Regions from separate parts of the Streptomyces sp. NPDC058308 genome, predicted to be linked through region 1. Evidence: riboswitches for the same ligand, from Rfam matches in the RefSeq annotation. Region 1 holds a riboswitch; each other region holds the start of a gene.
The links. A riboswitch is a leader RNA that binds a small molecule or an ion and turns the genes downstream of it on or off. The one in region 1 is predicted to bind cobalamin.
Positions count from the first base shown of each region.

Region 2: linked by a shared signal. The riboswitch ahead of ACFVYL_RS04910 (ABC transporter substrate-binding protein) and the one ahead of ACFVYL_RS06170 (ABC transporter substrate-binding protein) in region 1 are both predicted to bind cobalamin.
Region 3: linked by a shared signal. The riboswitch ahead of metE (5-methyltetrahydropteroyltriglutamate--homocysteine S-methyltransferase) and the one ahead of ACFVYL_RS06170 (ABC transporter substrate-binding protein) in region 1 are both predicted to bind cobalamin.

Region 1 is NZ_JBHVZA010000003.1:172,884-179,258, reverse strand. Features, by position in the region: gene ACFVYL_RS06180 (ABC transporter ATP-binding protein) at 1-173, opposite strand, end outside; gene ACFVYL_RS06175 (FecCD family ABC transporter permease) at 215-1,225, opposite strand; gene ACFVYL_RS06170 (ABC transporter substrate-binding protein) at 1,408-2,409, opposite strand; cobalamin riboswitch at 2,453-2,629, opposite strand; gene ACFVYL_RS06165 (Mov34/MPN/PAD-1 family protein) at 2,593-3,015, opposite strand; gene ACFVYL_RS06160 (amino acid permease) at 3,121-4,602, opposite strand; gene ACFVYL_RS06155 (DUF2017 domain-containing protein) at 4,974-5,576, opposite strand; gene clpS (ATP-dependent Clp protease adapter ClpS) at 5,620-5,934, opposite strand; gene ACFVYL_RS06145 (nicotinate phosphoribosyltransferase) at 6,026-6,375, shown strand, end outside.
Region 2 is NZ_JBHVZA010000002.1:504,765-511,139, forward strand. Features, by position in the region: gene ACFVYL_RS04900 (ABC transporter ATP-binding protein) at 3-812, opposite strand; gene ACFVYL_RS04905 (FecCD family ABC transporter permease) at 872-1,903, opposite strand; gene ACFVYL_RS04910 (ABC transporter substrate-binding protein) at 2,146-3,183, opposite strand; cobalamin riboswitch at 3,249-3,434, opposite strand; gene ACFVYL_RS04915 (VOC family protein) at 3,453-3,929, opposite strand; gene ACFVYL_RS04920 (helix-turn-helix domain-containing protein) at 3,926-4,795, opposite strand; gene ACFVYL_RS04925 (haloacid dehalogenase-like hydrolase) at 5,012-6,142, shown strand; gene ACFVYL_RS04930 (asparaginase) at 6,152-6,375, opposite strand, start outside.
Region 3 is NZ_JBHVZA010000009.1:95,689-102,063, reverse strand. Features, by position in the region: gene ACFVYL_RS14720 (hypothetical protein) at 1-473, shown strand, start outside; gene ACFVYL_RS14715 (hypothetical protein) at 644-1,441, shown strand; gene ACFVYL_RS14710 (DUF6629 family protein) at 1,438-2,097, opposite strand; cobalamin riboswitch at 2,283-2,519, shown strand; gene metE (5-methyltetrahydropteroyltriglutamate--homocysteine S-methyltransferase) at 2,683-5,001, shown strand; gene ACFVYL_RS14700 (phosphotransferase) at 5,096-6,124, shown strand; gene ACFVYL_RS14695 (glycosyl hydrolase family 65 protein) at 6,165-6,375, opposite strand, start outside.

The sequences.
Region 1 (6,375 bases):
CCGTACACGCAGCGCAGCAGGGTCGTCTTGCCGCTGCCGTTGGGGCCGACGACGCCGACGGTCTCGCCGGGGGCGGCGGTGAGGTCGACGGCGTCGAGGAGGAGGCGCCCGGCCACCTCGTACGAGAGTGTTTCGGTGCGCAGTGCACCGGCGGGCCGGGGCGGGTGGGTCATAGGCCGTTGGGTCATAGGCGGTCGGGTCATAGGCGGTCGGGTCATACCTGTACTCCTTCGTTGCGCCGCCGCAGCAGCCACAGGAAGAACGGGCCGCCGGTGAGCGCGGTGAGCACGCCCACCGGGATGTCCTGCGGCGCGGCGACGGTGCGCGCGGCGAGGTCGGCGACGACCAGGAAGACCGCGCCCATCAGCGCGACGACCGGCAGCAGCGCGCGGTGGGCGGCGCCGACCAGCATGCGGGCGGCGTGCGGCACCATCAGGCCGACGAAGCCGATGGCCCCGCTGTAGGCGACGAGGACGCCGGTGAGGAGCGAGGCGAGCACGAAGACGCCGACGCGGAAGCGGGCGGCGTCCAGGCCGAGGACGGTGGCGCCCTCCTCACCGGCGAGGAGCAGGTCGAGGGGGCGGGCCATGGCCACCAGGAGGGCCGTGCCGACGATCAGCGTGGCGCAGGGCAGGGCGAGCATGTCCCAGCGGGCGCTGCCGAGGCCGCCGAGCGTCCAGTACAGGACGTCCTTGAGGTGGTCCGCGCTGTCGGCGGTGACCAGGATGAGGCTGGTCAGCGCGGACAGGACGTACGAGACGGCGACGCCCGCGAGGATCAGGCGGCCGGTGGCGAAGCCGCCGCCGCCGCTTCTGGCCAGGGCGTAGACGAGGACCAGCGAGATCAGGGCGCCCGCGAAGGAGGCGGCCGGGATCGTGACGGTGGTCGACAGGGCGGCGCCGAGCCCGAAGACGCTGCCGAGCACGATGGCGCAGACCGCGCCGACGGAGGCGCCCGAGGAGACGCCGAGCAGGAACGGGTCGGCGAGGGGGTTGCGGACGAGGGCCTGGAGGACGGTGCCGATGACGGCGAGGCCCGCCCCGACGGTGGCTCCGAGGATGACCCTGGGGAGTCTTACGTCGAGGACGATGGTGCGGAAGGGGGAGGGTTCCGCTCTTCCCGTGAGGATCTCTATGACCTGGCTCGGGGGGATGCGGACGGAGCCGAGGGCCAGCCCGGCGAGTACCGATCCCGCCAGGGCGGCTGTGAGTACCGTCAGGACGATTAGGCGCCGTCCCCCCGCGTCCCGTCTGTCGCCCTGCGGGCTCGTCCTCAAACGCCGGACGGGCTGAAAGATCCGCCCCACGGGCTGGATAAGCCACCGGGCGGGGTGAAAGATCCGCCCCACGGGTTGAATGAGCCACCCGACGGGCTGAAAGATCCGCCGCCGCACCGGCTGAACAGGCCTCACAGCTGCGCCGCCAGCTTCCTCACCGCCTCCGGTGCTCGTACGCCGGTGACCACGTCCGACAGGGGCAGGACCGCGAAGCTCTTGTTCCTGATGGCCGGGACGTCCTGGAGGGCCGGGTCGTCGAGGAGGCGCTTCTTCTTCTGGGCGACGGACGTGGCGCCGTAGTCGAGGATCAGGATGGTCTGGGGCCCGCGCTCGACGACCTTCTCCCAGGACGCGTCGCTGAAGGACTTGTTCACGTCGGCGAAGACGTTGTGGCCGCCCGCCCGTTCGATGATGTCGTTGCCGATGCCCCGGCCGCCCGCCGTGAACGCGGACTTGTCGCCGTTGTCGTAGACGAAGACGGAGCGGGCCTTCTTGCCCTGGGACTTGCCCTGGGGCTTGCCCTGGGACTTGGACTTGGCGGCGGTGGCGGCCAGTTCGCGGCGGGCGTCGCCGATCCACCGGTCGGCGCGGGCCCGCACCCCGAACGTGGCGCCGACCTCGCGGACCTCGCGGTAGACGTCGTCCATGGAGACGGGGTGCCCGGCGCAGCCCTCGACGTTGAGGCGGCTGTGGATGCCGGACTTGGCGAGGGCCGAGCGGCTGCGGCCGTCGCCGGCGAGGAAGGCGCTCGCGTAGCCGCCGTACACGTAGTCGGGGTCGGCGGAGAGCAGCTTCTCGTAGGAGGGGTACTCCTTGGCGAGCACCGGGATCGACTTGTACGCCTTCTCGTACTCGGGCAGGACCTTGTCATCGAGGTAGGCGGTGCCCACGAGCCTGTCGCCGAGGCCGAGTTCGAGCATCACCTCGGTGGCGTGCTGGTTCATGGTGACGGCGCGCTTCGGGGGTGCGTCGTACGTGGTCCGCACGCCGCAGTTGGTGACGGTGTACGGGAATCCGGCGGCCTTGGCGGCGGGCCCGGTGGCACCGCCCGAGTCGGACGAGGAGCACGCGGCGAGCGGGACGAGCAGGGCGGCCGCGGCGAGCGCGCGTATGCCGGTGTGGCGGCGGGACATGGCTGAGCTGCCTCCTCCAGGGGATTTCCGCGTCCCCTGCGTTGCGTGGAGAAAGGCGGCAGGTCAGTTCCTGACTCCCCCGCCCCCGGCCGGTGCTTGCCGGGGGGACGGGGTCACAGTGGCGGGACCGTGCCGGGTTCGCACCGGCTTCCTGGCTCCTGCCGCCTCAATGGGTGGTCGGGGTCAGTATGCCTCGACGACCTGCACCTCTTCCTCGGTGACCACGCCGTCCACGATCCGGTAGGAGCGGAACTGGAAGGGGCCCGCGTCGTCGGTGTCCGCCGTGGAGACCAGGACGTAGTGCGCGCCGGGCTCGTTGGCGTAGGTGATGTCGGTGCGCGAGGGGTAGGCCTCGGTCGCGGTGTGCGAGTGGTAGACGATCACCGGCTCCTCGTCGCGGTCGTCCATGTCGCGGTAGAGCTTGAGGAGGTCGCCCGAGTCGAACTCGTAGAACGTGGGCGAGCGGGCCGCGTTCAGCATCGGGATGAAGCGCTCGGGGCGGCCGGTGCCCGCCGGGCCCGCGACCACACCGCAGGCCTCGTCGGGGTGGTCCTGGCGCGCGTGCGCGACGATCTGGTCGTGGAGGGCCTGGGTGAGGGTCAGCATGGGAGTCAGGATAAGCAGAGGGCCCGCACCGTACCGAAGTGTGGTACGGGCGGGCCCGAATGCTGGACAGGGGCCTTGGAGAGCCTCAGTCCTTCCGGATGAGGGTCAGTCCTTCGCGACGGAGTCGGAGACGCCGACCTTCTGCCGATTGAAGGCCGCAGCCTGCGGGTTGCGGCTCTTGAGGACCAGGTAGGAGACCGTGAGGATCGCGATCCAGACCGGAGCGGCGTAGAGCGAGACGCGGTTGTCCTTGTCGATGCCCATCATCACGATGACCATGCCGATGAAGAGCAGCGCGAACCAGCTGGTGTACGGGGCTCCCGGCGCCCGGAAGGTGGACTGCGGCAGCTCGCCGCGGTCGGCCTTGCGGCGGTAGCGGATCTGGCAGGCCAGGATCATGATCCAGGCCCACATGCCGGAGATGGTGGCGAAGGAGACGACGTAGGTGAACGCCTTGCCGGGCCACTGGTAGTTGATCCAGACGCCGACCAGCATGCACGCGGCGGAGGCGGTGGTACCGACCAACGGCAGGCCGTTCTTCGTGAGCTTGGTGAAGAACTTCGGGCCCTGGCCGTTGAGCGCCAGGTCGCGCAGCATGCGGCCGGTGGAGTACATGCCGGAGTTGCAGGAGGAGAGCGCGGCGGTGAGGACCACGAAGTTCACGATCGCGGCGCCGATGCCGAGGCCCATCTTCTCGAAGGCCGCGACGAAGGGCGACACGTCGGGCTTGAACGTCGTCCACGGCACGACGGACAGGATCATGATCAGCGCGCCGACGTAGAAGACGGCGATGCGCCACGGCACGGTGTTGATCGCCTTGGGCAGGACGGTCTTGGGGTCCTTGGACTCGCCCGCGGTGACGCCGACGAGCTCGACGGCGAGGAAGGCGAACATCACGATCTGCAGGGTCATCAGCGTGGAGCCGATGCCGTTGGGGAAGAACCCGCCCTCGTCCCACAGGTGGGTCATGGACGCGGTGTCACCGGCGTCGGAGAAGCCGATGGTGAGGATGCCGACGCAGATCAGGATCATGCCGATGATGGCGGTGACCTTGACCATCGAGAACCAGAACTCCAGCTCGCCGAAGAGCTTCACGGAGATGAGGTTCGCGCCGTACAGGATGACCGTGAAGACCAGCGCGTAGGCCCATTGTGGGAATGAGTCGTGTGTCCAGTACTGCATGTACTGGGCGGCCGCGGTCACTTCGGTGATGCCGGTGACGACCCAGAAGAGCCAGTACGTCCAGCCGGTCACGAATCCGAAGAACGGGCCCATGAACTCGCGTGCGTACTCCGAGAAGGAGCCGGACACGGGCCGGTACATGAGGAGCTCGCCGAGCGCCCGCATGATGAAGAAGATGACGAGGCCCGCGATGGCGTACGCCAGGATGAGGCTGGGGCCGGCCTTGTGGATGGCCTTGCCCGCGCCGAGGAACAGGCCGGTGCCGATGGCACCGCCGATCGCGATCATCTGGATCTGCCGGGCCCCGAGCCCGCGCTGATACCCCTCGCCCTCGCCGGACGAGCCCTGCACGACCCCACTGCCGCCGTGCTCGTCGTGATGCTCTTCGACCTGCACTGAGGTCATGGTGACGCCTTTCTCCATGCTGATCCGCGCCCGCTCATCTGCGTTTGGCTGCGGATCAGGTCCTGATCCCCCCGGATATGGATGGAGTGCTACCGGCGGTCTGCCGGCTGGAGCGCCCTCGGCGACATGGGTGGCGTCACCGAGCGGTCGTGAAGATTTATCACGGTGGCAACAGTGAGGGAATGAGCCACCTGTGGCGCACACCACAGGAAGAAGCGGACAAAGCGCCCTTGATACCGCAAAGAGGGGCAACGCCTTGACGCGATCGTTATCCGGATTTGAGCATCCGCTGAGCGAACGGCCCGCCCGGTGAACAGAACCTGTCTACTACAACAAATTTCGCTGCCTTCTGCACCGGTTTTCGCCCGGAATCAGTCCAGCAACGTCCCGACCAGCGTTTCCTGCAGTCCGCCCAGCCAGAGGTAGGCCATCACCATCGGCTTGCGGGGGTCGGTGTCGGGGAGGCGGTAGAGCAGATCGGCGTCCTCCTCGTCGGTGACCTCCAGGCGCGTGCCGATCGCGAGCCGGAGGTCGTTGAGGGCTCCCAGCCAGTGCTGGGACTCCTCGACCGACAGTTTCAGGACAGCTCCGCCGTCGCCCGACGCGATCATCGTGTCCAGCGAACGGATCACGACCAGCGCGTCGTCACGCTTCTTGGCCCGCAGGTCGTTCTCGGTGAACCGGCGGAACTCCGCCGAATACGCCCGCGTCTCGTCGGGGTCGCCCGGCCCCTGCTCACTCCCCGGACCGCCGTACGCGTCGGGCAGCAGGCGCTTCATCACCGGATCGGCGGGCGGCTCGCTGGGCCCCTCGGCGAAGAGCTCCGCGAGGGGGTCGTCGGAGACCTCGCCGCCCGGCCCCGGGCCGATCAGCTCGAGGAGCTGCACGGCAAGGGAACGGATGATCGAGATCTCGACGTCGTCGAGCGCGACGGCGGCGCCGCCTCCCGGGATCGGTTCGAATTGTCCTGGCATCAGATGCGTCGCTGCTTCCGGTCCGTACGCTGCGGGCGGGCCGCTACTTGCGGTCCTGCTGAAGGGTGGCCCAGAGGCCGTAGCCGTGCATGGCCTGCACGTCGCGCTCCATCTCCTCACGGGTGCCGCTGGAGACGACGGCGCGCCCCTTCTGGTGCACGTCCATCATCAACTTGGTGGCCTTGTCCTTCGAGTACCCGAAGTACGTCTGGAAGACATACGTCACGTAACTCATCAGATTGACCGGGTCGTTGTGCACGAGCGTGATCCAGGGGACGTCCGGCTCGGGGACGACGAGTGCCTCTTCGTCCGAATCCGGGCGGGTGATTTCTGCGGGAGCCGTACTCACCCCGCCCATGCTGCCACCCCGCGGAGCGCCTCGCACAAACGGCCTGCCGCGCGCCTCGTGAAATCGTCAGAGTGACGAGATAGGGGGTAGCATCCTTCGTATGAACACAGCGGACCTTGGCCTGCCGGTGGACGTTCCCTCGACAGCGCTCTTCACGGACCAGTACGAGCTGACGATGTTGCAGGCCGCGCTGAAGGCGGGGACCGGCGACCGGCGTTCGGTCTTCGAGGTCTTCACCCGCAGACTCCCCGAGGGCCGGCGCTACGGCGTGGTGGCCGGCACCGGCCGGGTCCTGGACGCCGTGGAGAACTTCCGCTTCGACGCCGACGTCCTCGGCTTCCTGCGCGAGCGCGGCATCGTCGACGAGGCGACCCTCGAATGGCTGGCCGGATACCGCTTCAGCGGCGACATCTGGGGCTACCCCGAGGGCGAGGTCTACTTCCCCGGCTC
Region 2 (6,375 bases), on a different contig from region 1:
GCTCAGCTCCGCAGGAACCTCACCGAAGGGCGGCCGCCCGGTGGGTCGCCGTCCTCCTCCCCCGGCGTCACCACCGCCCGCACTCCGTAGACCTCGGCGATCAGCTCCTCGGTGATCACCTCGGCCGGGGTTCCCGTCGCGTACGCCGTGCCCTCCCGCAGGACGAGCAGGTGGTCGCAGAACATCGCCGCCAGGTTGAGGTCGTGCAGCGCGATCACGCTGGTCACCGGGAGCTCCGCCACCAGGGAAAGCAGGTCCAACTGGTGCTGGATGTCCAGGTGGTTGGTCGGCTCGTCGAGGAGGAGCTCGCGGGGCTCCTGGGCGAGCGCGCGGGCGATCTGGACGCGCTGGCGTTCGCCTCCGGAGAGGGTGTGCCAGGCCTGGGCGGCGCGTTCGGTGAGTCCGGTGCGCGCCAGTGCGTCACGTACCGCCCGCTCGTCGTGGGGCGTGGGGGCCGACCATGCCCGACGGTGCGGGATACGGCCGAGCCGTACGACGTCTCGTACGGTCAACTCCACCTGTGTCGAAGCGTGTTGTTCGACCACGGCGATCCGGCGCGCCACCGCCCGGCGGCCCGTGTCCGTCAGCGAGCGGCCGTCCAGGGTGACGATGCCCGAGGCCGGGGCGAGGACGCCCGCGAGGATGCGCAGGAGCGTGGACTTGCCGGATCCGTTGGGGCCGAGGAGTCCCACGGTGGCGCCCGCGGGCGGGGCGAGGCTGACGCCGTCGACGACGAGACGGCCGCCCGCCTCCCGGCTGACGCGGTCGGCGCGCAGGCCCGCCGCGTCCGCGGGGATCGGGTCGTGGGTCATGACACCTTCCTCGTACGTCATGACACCCTCCTCGTACGTCATGACACCCTCTTCGTGCGTCATGCCACCCGCCGCGTCCGGTAGAGGACCGCCACGAACGCCGGTACGCCGATGAGCGAGGTCACCACGCCGACCGGGACCTCCTGCGGGTCCAGGGCCGTGCGGGCCAGCGTGTCCACCCAGACCAGGAAGACCGCGCCGGCGAGCGCCGTGACCGGGAGCAGCCGGGCGTGCCCGGAACCGACGAACGCGCGGGCCGCGTGCGGCAGGACCAGGCCGACGAAGCCGATGGCGCCCGCCGAGCTGACCAGGGCCGCGGTCAGCAGGGCCGTCGTGCAGAGCAGCACGAGCCGGGTGCGGGCCACCCGGACGCCCAGCGTCGCGGCCGCCTCCTGGCCGAACGCGAACGCGTCGAGCGTACGGGCGTGGGTGAGGCAGACGAGCAGCGTCACCGCGAGCACCCCGGCGCACAGCCACACGTCCGTCCAGCCGATCCCGCTGAGCGAGCCGAGGAGCCAGAACAGCACGCCGCGGGTGGTCTCCGCGTCGCCCGCCGTGAGCACCACGAACGAGGTCAGCGCGGAGAAGAGCTGCATGGCCGCGACGCCGGACAGCACGACCCGGTCCGTGGTGTCGCCCAGCGTGTGGCTCAGGAGAAGGACCAGGGCGAAGGAGCAGACCGCCCCGGCGAAGGCGCCCGCCGAGACCGAGACCGCTCCCCCGCCGACCCCGAGGACGACGACCGCGACCGCTCCCGTGGACGCCCCTGACGACACCCCGAGCACGAAGGGGTCCGCGAGGGGGTTGCGGAGCAGGGACTGCATGACCGCCCCGCAGACGGCGAGGCCCGCGCCGCAGACCGCGGCGAGCAGGGTGCGCGGCATCCGCAGGTTCCAGACGATGCCGTCCCTGATCGGGGTGAGGGGGGTCTCGCCCCAGCCGAGGTGGGCGGCGACGGTCGACCACACGTCGGGCACGGAGATGTCCGCGGGGCCGATGGTGACCGCCACGGACACGGAGAGGAGGAGCGCGGCGACGCCGATCGCCCAGAGCAGGCTCAGGCGCAGACCCCCGCGCAGGCTCAGGCGCAGACCCCCGCGCAGACCTCCGCGCAGGCTCAGGCGCAGACCCCCGCGCAGACCTCCGCGCAGGCTCAGGCGCAGACCCCCGCGCAGGCTCGGGCGCCATCCCCCGCGCGGACCCTGCCCGGGTTCCGGGAGTACGGCGGCGCCGGGCGCGGCCTCCGCCGTGCCCGCCCCCGCGCCCGTGTCCGTGTCCGTGTCCGCGCCCGTGTCCGCGCCCGTGCCCGTGGCCCCGCTCGCCGCGGCCCGCTTCACGTGACGAGTCCGAACTTCCGCAGCGCGGCCGCGACCTGTTCGATGCCGTCGACCGTGCGGATCGTGGGATTCATGGCCTGGCCGCTGAGCAGCACGTACCGCTTCTTCTTCACGGCGGTCAGGTTCTTCGTCGCCGGGTTGGACTCCAGGAACTTGATCTTCGCGGCGGCGCTCTCGGCCGACTGCGACTTGCGCGTGAGGTCGCCGAGGACGATGACGTCGGGGTCGCGGTCGGCGACGGTCTCCCAGTTGATCTGGGGCCACTCCTCGCGGGTGTCGTCGAAGACGTTCTTCGCGCCGAGTTCGCGGGTGATGATGCCGGGGGCGCCGCAGCAGCCCGCCATGTACGGGGCGTCGGAGTTGGCGAACCAGTACATGAGGCGCGCGTCGGAGGCGTCGATGTCCTTCGTGGCCGCCGTGACGCGGTTCTTCATGCCGGCGATCAGCTTCTCGCCGCGCTTCTCCACGCCGAAGACCTTCGCGAGGTCGCGCACCTCGCCGTAGACGCTGTCCATGGTGAGGGTCTTCACGCGCTTGCCGTCGCCCGCGCCGTCGTTGTCCTTGCCCGCGCAGTCGGTGGGCGAGACGTAGACGGGCACGCCGAGCTCGGTGAACTTCGTACGGTCGGCGACCCCGCCCTTGCCGACCGTGTAGAGGAAGGAGGCGCTGACGAAGTCCGGCTCCTTGGCGAGGACCTTCTCCAGCGACGGGTAGCGGTCGGCGAGGCGCTCCACCTTCGCGTTGTCCTTCGCCAGGTTCTTCAGGACCGGGTCGGTCCAGGTGCCGGTGCCGGCCATCCGGTCGGCGAGGCCGAGGGAGAGCAGGATCTCCGTGGAGCCCTGGTCGAGGGAGACGGCCCGCCGCGGCGGCGCCGTGACCTTCGCCTCCTTGCCGCAGGAGGCGACCGTGACCGGATAGCCGTCGGCGCTCCCGCCCCCGGAGTGCGCGGAGTTCTGTGCGGAGCCGTCGCCGCACGCGGTGAGCGCGAGCAGACCGGCACAGAGGAGGGCGGATATACGGGCTGTCGAGGACACGTGATCCTTCAAGTCTCACGGCTCATACGCGGAGCCTGGCCTGCGTCACGACCTCCGTCGCCCGGTGTGCGAGCGGAGGCGCCAGCAGGTCTTCGGACTCGGGATCGACCGGGCGGGGCGCCTTCCCGGGCGTCCGGAGACATCCAGTGGCCGTGGCCCCGCCCGTCCCCCTCACCGCTGCGCGTCAGTTCCGGATTCGCACCGGATTCCCTGGCCCAGGTGTGGGTTTGACTGGCTTGCGCAAGTTATCACGCACCTGTCACACGCCCTCACGTGGTCGGCGCGGGCCTCGGCTCGCCGCGGTAGGTGCCGAACGACCAGCGGTTTCCCTCCGGGTCCTCGATGCCGAATTCGCGGCTGCCGTACGGCTTGTCCTCGATCTCGGCGGTGATCTTCACGCCCGCCCCGGTGAGGCGGCGGTACAGGTCGTCCACCTGGGCGGTGACGACGTAGGCGCCCGCGGTGCCGGGTTTGCCGCAGGTGGCCGCGGCCTCCGGGTCGTACGAGCCGAGCATGACGCCGCCGCCCTCGGGCCAGTCGAGCTGGGCGTGGGCGACGCGGCCCCCGTCCTCGTAGACGGCGGTGCGCAGGAAGCCGACGGTGTCGACGAGGAAATCGATCAGCGCGGGGGCGTCCTGGGCCTGCACGCCCGGCCAGACGGCGGGAGGGGGTGTGGCGAGGTGCTCACCCGCGGCGGGGGTCGGCTCGGAGTTCGGGTTGGATGTGGTGTGCGGTGTGGTGTTCATGTCTTCGAGTCTTCGCCCTTGCCGTGCGCCCCGGCTTGGATATTCCGGCACTCTTCGGCCAGCCAGTGGGTGGGGCTCGCCCCGGTGTACTGCCGGAAGTCGCGGACGAGGTGCGAGTGGTCGTAATAGCCGGTGTCGGCCGCGACCCGGGCGAGGTCCGGCGGGGCGCCCGCCGCGACGGCGCGGACCACGGTGGCCTTGGCGTGCTGGAAGCGCATGAGGCGCGCCGCCTGCTTGGGGCTCAGCCCGGTCTCGGCGCGGAACAGCGCGGTCAGCCGGCGCTCGCTGAGCGCGACGTGCCGGGACAGGCCGCCCAGGGTGCCCGCGCCGCGGTGCCGGGCCAGCCAGGCCCAGGCCTCGGCGACCTCGGGGCGGACGGACCCCGCGGCGCGGTCGTCGGACGCGAGCCGGCGCAGGTAGGCGGAGAGGTGGGCGAACCGGTCCGCCCAGGTGTCCAGCTCGCACAACCGCTCCCGGACGTCGGCGGCGCGGTCGCCGAACACGTCGGTGCCGTCGACGACGAGCTGTCCGGTCAGGCCAGCGGCGGGCACACCGAGGAGGGCCCGGGCCGCCAGGGGATGCACGGCGAGCTGGATGCCCGCCTCGTGCTCGGGCTGTACGACGTACGCCGGGCTCTGGTGCAGGCCGCCCACCACGATCTCGGTGCGTGCCGCGTCCGGTCCTGTCGCCCGGTCGGGGGTGGCGCCGGTGGCGATGGGCCCGTCCAGCGAGAAGATCACCGTCAGATACGGCGAGGGCAGGCCCCGGTGCAGTGCGGGGCGCTGTCCCGCGGTGCGGTAGCCGACCGCGGAGACGACCATGCCGTCGAGCCGCGGCGCGGCCCTGACGAACTCACGGGAGCCCATGGAAACCAGTATGCGCGGTGGGTCCCGAGCGGTCGCGGTGACGACGGCGGGCCGGGGCGGGCCGGGCGTCCCCCTCCGCTACCCGGGTTCACTTTCCCCATGCCCCCCGGGCGCGGTGACTTCGATCATGGGAAATGGCCGCCGATCCCCATAGCATTGCCCGCCGCTCCGGACGGGGCCGCGCATCGCTCTCAGGAACGGCAGGGACGTCACACCATGGCAGTACGGGCAAAGAGCAAGCTGGCCGTCATCGGCACCACGGGCGCGCTGGCCGCCGCCGTCCTCGCGGGCAGCGCGCTGTGGCCGACGGGCGAGGCGAGCGCCGCCGACACCTCGGCGGCCACCGCCCGCGAGCTGTCGCACTGGCCGAAGCCCGTGGCGAAGCAGCTCGGCAAGGTCATCGCGAAGAACGACCACAAGGGCGCGTACGCGGTCTTCGACGCGGACAACACCACGTACCGAGGCGACCTCGAAGAGGCGCTGCTGCCGTTCCTGGAGATGAAGGGCGTCCTCACCCGCAAGACGATGGACCCGTCCCTGAAGATCATCCCCTTCAAGGACAAGCCCGGTCACAAGGAGAGCCTCTACAGCTACTACCTGCGGCTGTGCGACGTGGACGACCAGGTCTCCTACCCCTGGGCCGCGCAGATCTTCTCCGGCTTCACGCTGAAGGAGCTCAAGGGGTACGTCGACGAGCTCCTCGCGTACAAGAAGCCGATCCCGGCCGAGTACTACGAGGACGGCAAGCTCACCAGGACCGAGGTGAAGCCGCCGGAGTTCTCGCGCGGCATGCGCCAGCTCTACGGGACGCTGCGCGCGCACGGCGTCGAGGTGTACGTGGTCAGCGCGGCCAGCGAGGACCTGGTGCGCATGGTCCTCGCGGACCCCAAGTACGGCTACGGCGTGAAGCCGGAGAACGTCATCGGCGTCTCCATGCAGCTCAAGGACCGTAGGACCGGTGCGGTGACCAGCTCCCGCAAGGAGATCGCCGAGGGCCGCTTCGGCGAGAAGGACCGCGCGAAGCTCGCGAAGCGGGAGCTGACGCCGAACCTGTGGGCGCCGCTGACCTGGTACGAGGGCAAGCCCGCGGCGATCAACACCTACATCGACGAGTGGAAGAAGCCGATCCTCGCCGCCGGTGACACCCCGTCGAGCGACGGCCCGATGCTGTTCCACTCCGCCGACGTGGACCGCGGCGGCGTGCGCGTCTGGGTCAACCGCAAGGACTCGTACATGAAGCAGCTCGACGGGATGAAGAAGAAGAACGCCGCCCGTCAGCGCGAGCTCGGCCAGAAGGTGACCGCCGACAAGCGGTGGCTGACGGTCACCCCCGACCAGATCGGCTAGGCACCTGGTTCAGTTCGCCAACGTGCGGAAGGCGTCGGCCACTTGGGCCCGGCCGGCGCCGTCCGCAAGGAGTGCGTGCAGCAGGAGTCTGGCCTTCGGCGCGTCCAGCGGGCCCGCGGGGAGCAGGCCGCGCCCGAGCATGTCGTACTCGGAACCCGGGCCCTTGTACGTCTCGCTGAGCAGCGGGCCCGCGCCGGTGCGGGAGGCGAGGACCACCGGGATACGGGCGGCGA
Region 3 (6,375 bases), on a different contig from region 1:
TCGTCGCCTACTACCGTCAGCACCCCGGCGAGCGAGTGGTGCTGCGGCCCGCCCCGACGGGCACCGCGGCCTGCGCCAGCGGGATCTCCGCCACGGACACCACGTACACGCCCGGCTCGACCGCCTACTTCCAAGGCACCTGGCCGGACTCGCCGGCCACCGTGGAGCTGCGCGCACGGGAGCTGACGGGCCCAGTCAGCCTGCGGCCCTTCGGCGACGAGGAGGACAAGGCGAGGTGCTGCAAGGACGGATCGATCGCCGTGGACCTGCCGGGGCCTGACGGCTTCGGTGGCCTGCGGCCCACAGTGATCGACGTGACGCTCGTGACGAAGAACGGGGCCCGGGTCGCCAGGCGGGCGGCGTTCACCCTCGACTGGAGCGGCGTCGCGCCACCTACCTCCCGGTCGTCTTCGCCGTCGTCCGTATCGCGGTCGCCCGGCTCCCTCGGCCCGGCGAACGCGTTCGCCCGATGAGCGGGCCCCCGCCCCCCGAACCGAGACCAGGACCGGAGCCAGAACCCGCGCCGGGACCCGCCCCGGACCCGGCTCCGCCCCCAAACCCCCCGCCTGACCCAGAACCCGAGCCCGCCCCACCCGCACCACCGCCTCCTCCCACACTCCCCGCCGACCCCAGAGTCGGCTGGGTGGAGATCGTCGGCGCCATCGGGTCCCTCGTCACCCTTCTGACCGCGGTCCTGTTCTACTTCGGCTGGGCGAGCACCGACGCCGAGACCAAGGCGCTCGGGCTGCGCGACACCGTGTTCCACTTCTCCACCAGCGACTATCTGTTGCGCAGTGTCGGCGCTCTCTATCTCCCCGCCTGGCTGGCCGCGGGTGCGGCCCTCGGCGTGCTCGGGCTGCTCCGCTGGGCGGCGGGCGAACCGGAACGGCTCGCCCGCGCCGTCCGGGTGCTCCGGTTCGCCTGGGCCGTGCCCGTCGTCCTCGTACCGCTGTATCCGCTCAGCCCGTGGCTGTTCGACCTGCTGCTGCCGCTCACCGCGATCGGCGGCTTCGCGCTCAACGCGTACGCCCGCACGCGCACGCGCCGGGACCTGCGGCTCTGGGGGCTCACGCTGTTCGTCTGCGTCCTGTCACTGTTCTGGGCCGTGTCGGCGTACGCGGCGATCGCCGGCCGCGGCCGCGCGGACCTGACCGAACGGACCCTCCGGAGCGACTTCCCCGCGGTCGTCGTCTTCAGCGAGAAGGACTTGATGATCCGGGGCGGCGGCAGTTGTTTCCGGCGCGTCACCGACAAGGGCAGCCAGTACGCGTACGAGTACGCGGGTCTGCGCCTGTTCCACGTCTCCGGAGACCGCACCTTCCTCGTCCCACGGGACTGGTCCCCCGGGGACGGCACCCTCTACGTCCTCAAAGAGGGGGCGGGCCAGCGCGTCGACCTCCTCAGCGGGGCCGGTCGCCGGGAACAGGAGTGCCGGGGTTAGGGCCCTTCTGACGGATCTCCGCAGGGTCGCGACGCCCGGCGCGGCGGACGGCGGCTTACGACCCAGCGCAGCAGGACCACCGAGCACACCGCGGCGAACGCGCACCACGTCGAGATGTACTCCTGCCGCCACAGCACGACGGAGACCGCGGCCCCGACCGCGACCAGGACGCCGAAGAGGACCAGGCCCCGGTCGCCGGACAAGAGCAGGGAGCCGATGGTGGCGAGGAGGTAGCCGGCGACGATCAGCTGCGCCTGCGGCAGGCCAAGGGAGTATCCGACCGTGTGCCCCCGGATCCCGGCCGTCACGGTGCGGGCCGCCAGCACGTAGGTGAGCGTCGCCGCCGTTGCGATGCCCGCCGCCAGCGGCACGAGGAGGCGGCGGCGAGCGCTCGGCGGCGCGGAGCACAGCACGGCCGCCGGTACCCACAGCGGAAGGAGCGGGAGCGCGATGACGGCCCAGGCAACGGTGGCGGGCCCGGTGCCGCCGTCGTGGTGCCAGACGGCTGCCTCGATGATCTGGTGGAGGCCCAGGAGGAGCGGCAGCGCGGCCAGCGGCAGGTCACGGGGGCGCCGGGCCGCCAGGGTCACGGAGGCGACCCCCACGGCCGTGATGCCCGCGCCTGCGACGAGGTCGGCCGTCTCGCTCCAGCACATGGCAGCCACGGTACGGCCGCCCCGGCGCGGGAGCGCGTCGGCCGTGCCTTTCGGGGGGGGGCTCCCCCCGGGGGGCCACCGCCCTCCACTTCCCGCCCGCCGCGTCGGCGAAGCACCCACCTCACGTGTTCCACCTCACCCTTCCAATGCCCAACGCGACGCGGTCCACCGGCGGGTGGCCCCGTATGGTGATCCGTACAGCTGGTTCGCCCCGTCCGCCAGGCGGGAGCGTCGCAAGAGGGAACCCGGTGTGAATCCGGGACTGCCCCGCAGCGGTGAGCGGGAACGACCGCCGTCACATGCACTGGGACCGCCACTCCGGTCCTGGGAAGCGACGGCCAGTAGGTGTCCGACCGCCTTCTTCAGGAAGGCGCTGGACGGGCCCGTGAGTCCGAAGACCTGCCCGCTGTCCGTGTGCGAACCATTCGTGCGCGGATATCTCGGTGACCTCGAGGGCGGGTCGGCGTACACACTGGACGGACGACCGCGTCGACCACGCGATCCCGAACCGCCCGGTGCTGCCACCCTTCGCGCTCTCGTCCCGTCTCCGGGATCTCAGGGATTCATCTCGCGAAGGAGATCTCCGTGACCACCAAGCCCGCAGCCGCGGCAGTACGGGCCACCGTGTACGGCTACCCCCGCCAGGGTGCCAACCGGGAACTCAAGAAGGCGATCGAGGGCTACTGGAAGGGCCGCGTCACCGCGGACGCCCTCCGGGACGCCGCCGCCGAGCTCCGCCGCTCGAACTGGCGTGAACTCGCCGACGCCGGCATCGGCGAAGTCCCGACCGGCGACTTCTCGTACTACGACCACGTCCTCGACACCAGCGTCATGGTCGGCGCCCTCCCCGAGCGGCACCGTCGCGCGGTCGACGCGGACGCGCTCGACGGCTACTTCGCGATGGCGCGCGGCACCCAGGACGTGGCGCCGCTGGAAATGACGAAGTGGTTCGACACCAACTACCACTACCTGGTCCCCGAGTTGGCTCCCGGGACGGTGTTCCGGGCCGACTCCGCCAAGCAGGTCGGCGAGTTCAAGGAGGCCCGGGCGCTGGGTCTGACGGCGCGGCCCGTCCTCGTCGGCCCGGTCACCTACCTCCTCCTGGCCAAGCCCGCCCCCGGGGTGGCCGCCGACTTCGACCCGCTGACCCTCCTCGACCGCCTCCTGCCGGTGTACGCCGAGGTCCTCGCCGACCTGCGCGCGGCGGGCGCCGAATGGGTCCAGCTCGACGAGCCCGCGCTCGTCCAGGACCGCACGCCGGCCGAGCTCAACGCGGCCGAGCGCGCCTACCGCGACCTCGGCGCCCTCACCGACCGGCCGAAACTGCTGGTCGCCTCGTACTTCGACCGACTCGGCGACGCCCTTCCGGTGCTCGCCAAGGCCCCGGTCGACGGCCTCGCACTCGACTTCACCGACGCGGCCGCCGCCAACCTCGACGCGCTCGCGGCCGTCGGAGGGCTGCCCGGCAAGCGGCTGGTGGCGGGCGTCGTCAACGGACGCAACATCTGGGTCAACGACCTGGAGAAGTCCCTCACCACGCTCGGCACGCTGCTCGGCCTGGCCGACCGGGTCGACGTGGCCGCCTCCTGCTCCCTGCTCCATGTCCCCGTCGACGCGGCCCTCGAACGGGACATCGAGCCGCAGATCCTGCGCTGGCTGGCCTTCGCACGCCAGAAGACCACCGAGATCGTCACGCTCGCACGGGGCCTGGCCCAGGGCACCGACACGATCTCCACCCAACTCGCCGCGAACCGCGCCGATCTGGCTTCCCGGGCCGGCTCCCCCATCACCCGTGACCCGGCCGTCCGCGCCCGCACCGGGGCCGTGACGGCGGCCGACGCCCGCCGCTCCCAGCCGTATGCGGAGCGTGCGGCGGCCCAGCGCACCGCCCTCGGCCTGCCGCTCCTCCCGACGACCACCATCGGCTCCTTCCCGCAGACCGGCGAACTGCGGGCCGCCCGCGCCGACTTGCGGGCCGGCCGGATCGACGGTGACGGGTACGAGGAGCGCATCAAGGCCGAGATCCAGGAAGTGATCTCCTTCCAGGAGAAGGCGGGCATCGACGTCCTGGTGCACGGCGAGCCCGAACGCAACGACATGGTGCAGTACTTCGCCGAGCAGCTCACCGGGTACCTCGCCACCCAGCACGGCTGGGTCCAGTCCTACGGCACCCGCTATGTGCGACCGCCGATCCTCGCGGGTGACATTTCGCGGCCCGAGCCGATGACGGTGCGCTGGACGACATACGCCCAGTCGCTCACCGGCCGCCCCGTCAAGGGCATGCTCACCGGCCCCGTCACCATGCTCGCCTGGTCCTTCGTCCGTGACGACCAGCCGCTCGGGGACACCGCCCGCCAGGTCGCCCTCGCCCTGCGCGACGAGGTCGTCGGCCTGGAGGCGGCCGGGACGTCGGTCATCCAGGTCGACGAGCCCGCGCTGCGCGAGACGCTGCCGCTGCGCGCCGCCGACCACCCGGCCTATCTGGCCTGGGCGACCGAGGCGTTCCGTCTCACCACGAGCGGGGTGCGGCCGGACACGCAGATCCATACGCACATGTGCTACGCCGAGTTCGGTGACATCGTCCAGGCCATCGACGACCTCGACGCCGACGTCATCAGCCTGGAGGCGGCCCGCTCCCACATGCAGGTCGCCCGGGAGCTCGCGGCGCACGGCTATCCGCGGGAGGCGGGTCCTGGCGTGTACGACATCCACTCGCCGCGGGTGCCGAGCGCCGACGAGGCCGCGGCCCTGTTGCGCACGGGACTCGAGGCGATCCCCGCCGAACGGCTGTGGGTCAATCCGGACTGCGGCCTGAAGACGCGCGGCTGGCCCGAGACACGGTCGTCCCTGGAGAACCTGGTCGCGGCGGCCAGAACGGTCCGCGAGGAGCTCTCCGCTTCCTGACGACACGTCTTGACGACACGGCACGGTCCGCGCCGATTCGGCCCCTCGCTCGCCGCGCGGGGCCGGATCGGCGCGTCGTGCGAGGATGCGTGCCATGAAGTCACGGTTACCGTTCGGGGAAAGACTGACGGCGGAGCTGGGTGTGCCCGGCCGGGCCCGCAAACTGGCCAGCAGCCCGCGATCCCGGGTGTGGCGAGCCGAGTTGTCCGGCACGCCTGTGGTGGTCAAGCAGCTCGTCGAAGGGCCGGACGCCGCCGACCGGTACGCGCGCGAGGTCGCCGCGCTGCGGCTCGCGGCCCACGTCGACCCGCCGGTGGTGCCGGCGCTCCTCGGCACCGACCCCCTCGACCGGGTCCTGGTCCTGGAACACCTGGAGGAAGGGCCGCCGCGTGCGGACTGGGTGATCGAGTACGCGACCGCGCTGGCCCGGCTCCACGCGGCCGCCGACGCGGACACCGCGAGCACCCTCCCCACCTGGACGGCCCCGGACCAGGCCGACATCGACTCCTTCCTTCGGCTCGCCCGGACGCTCGGTGCCGAGGTGCCGCCGACCGTTCCAGCCACCTTGGCCGACCTCGTGGGCCGGCTGGCGCGCACGCCCCGCCGCTCGCTGCTGCACGGCGACCCCTGTCCCGGCAACGACATGCACACCCGCGACGGCATCAGGTTCATCGACTTCGAGCAGGCGTCACTGGGCGACGGACTCGTCGAGCTCGCCTACCTCCGTATCGGCTTTCCGACCTGCTGGTGCTCGACCATTCCCGCCCCGCCCCTGCTGACAGCGGCCGAGGCCGCCTACCGCACGGCTTGGCGCGAGGCCACGGGCACCGACGCGCAGGGCGATCTCACGGATGCGTGCGCGGGCTGGGTGCTGCGGGGCGACGCGCTGGTCCAGCGGGCCCACCGGGGCTCAGTCGACCATCTGGCCGAGCTCCCCCGACGGGACTGGCGTTGGGGTACGGCAACGGCCCGGCAACGCCTGGCACACCGCCTCGGGGTGGTCAGCCGGATGACGGCGGAGAGCGGCGAACTGAAGGACCTGGGCGACCTGGCCGCATCCATGCGGACCGGCATGCTGACCCGCTGGCCCGCCCTGAGCCCCCTGCCGTCCGAAAGGCCCTGAGGCTCTCAGGCTCTCAGACCGACAGGGGGCTCATGCGGCGTCAGTTCACTGTCAGCTCCGCGATTCCCGGATGCTTCTTCGCGTCCGCGTCGCCCCGCACCGTCACCCGCACGTACCGCGCGAGAGCGCCGTCGGCTGTTTCGGCGGGCGCGCGGTGCCAGTGTTTGCCGTCGAGGGAGAGCTCGACGGTGTGCGTCACGGGCTTGGTGTCGGTCCAGGTGGGGGTGACCTTCTTGACGCGGACGGGCTTG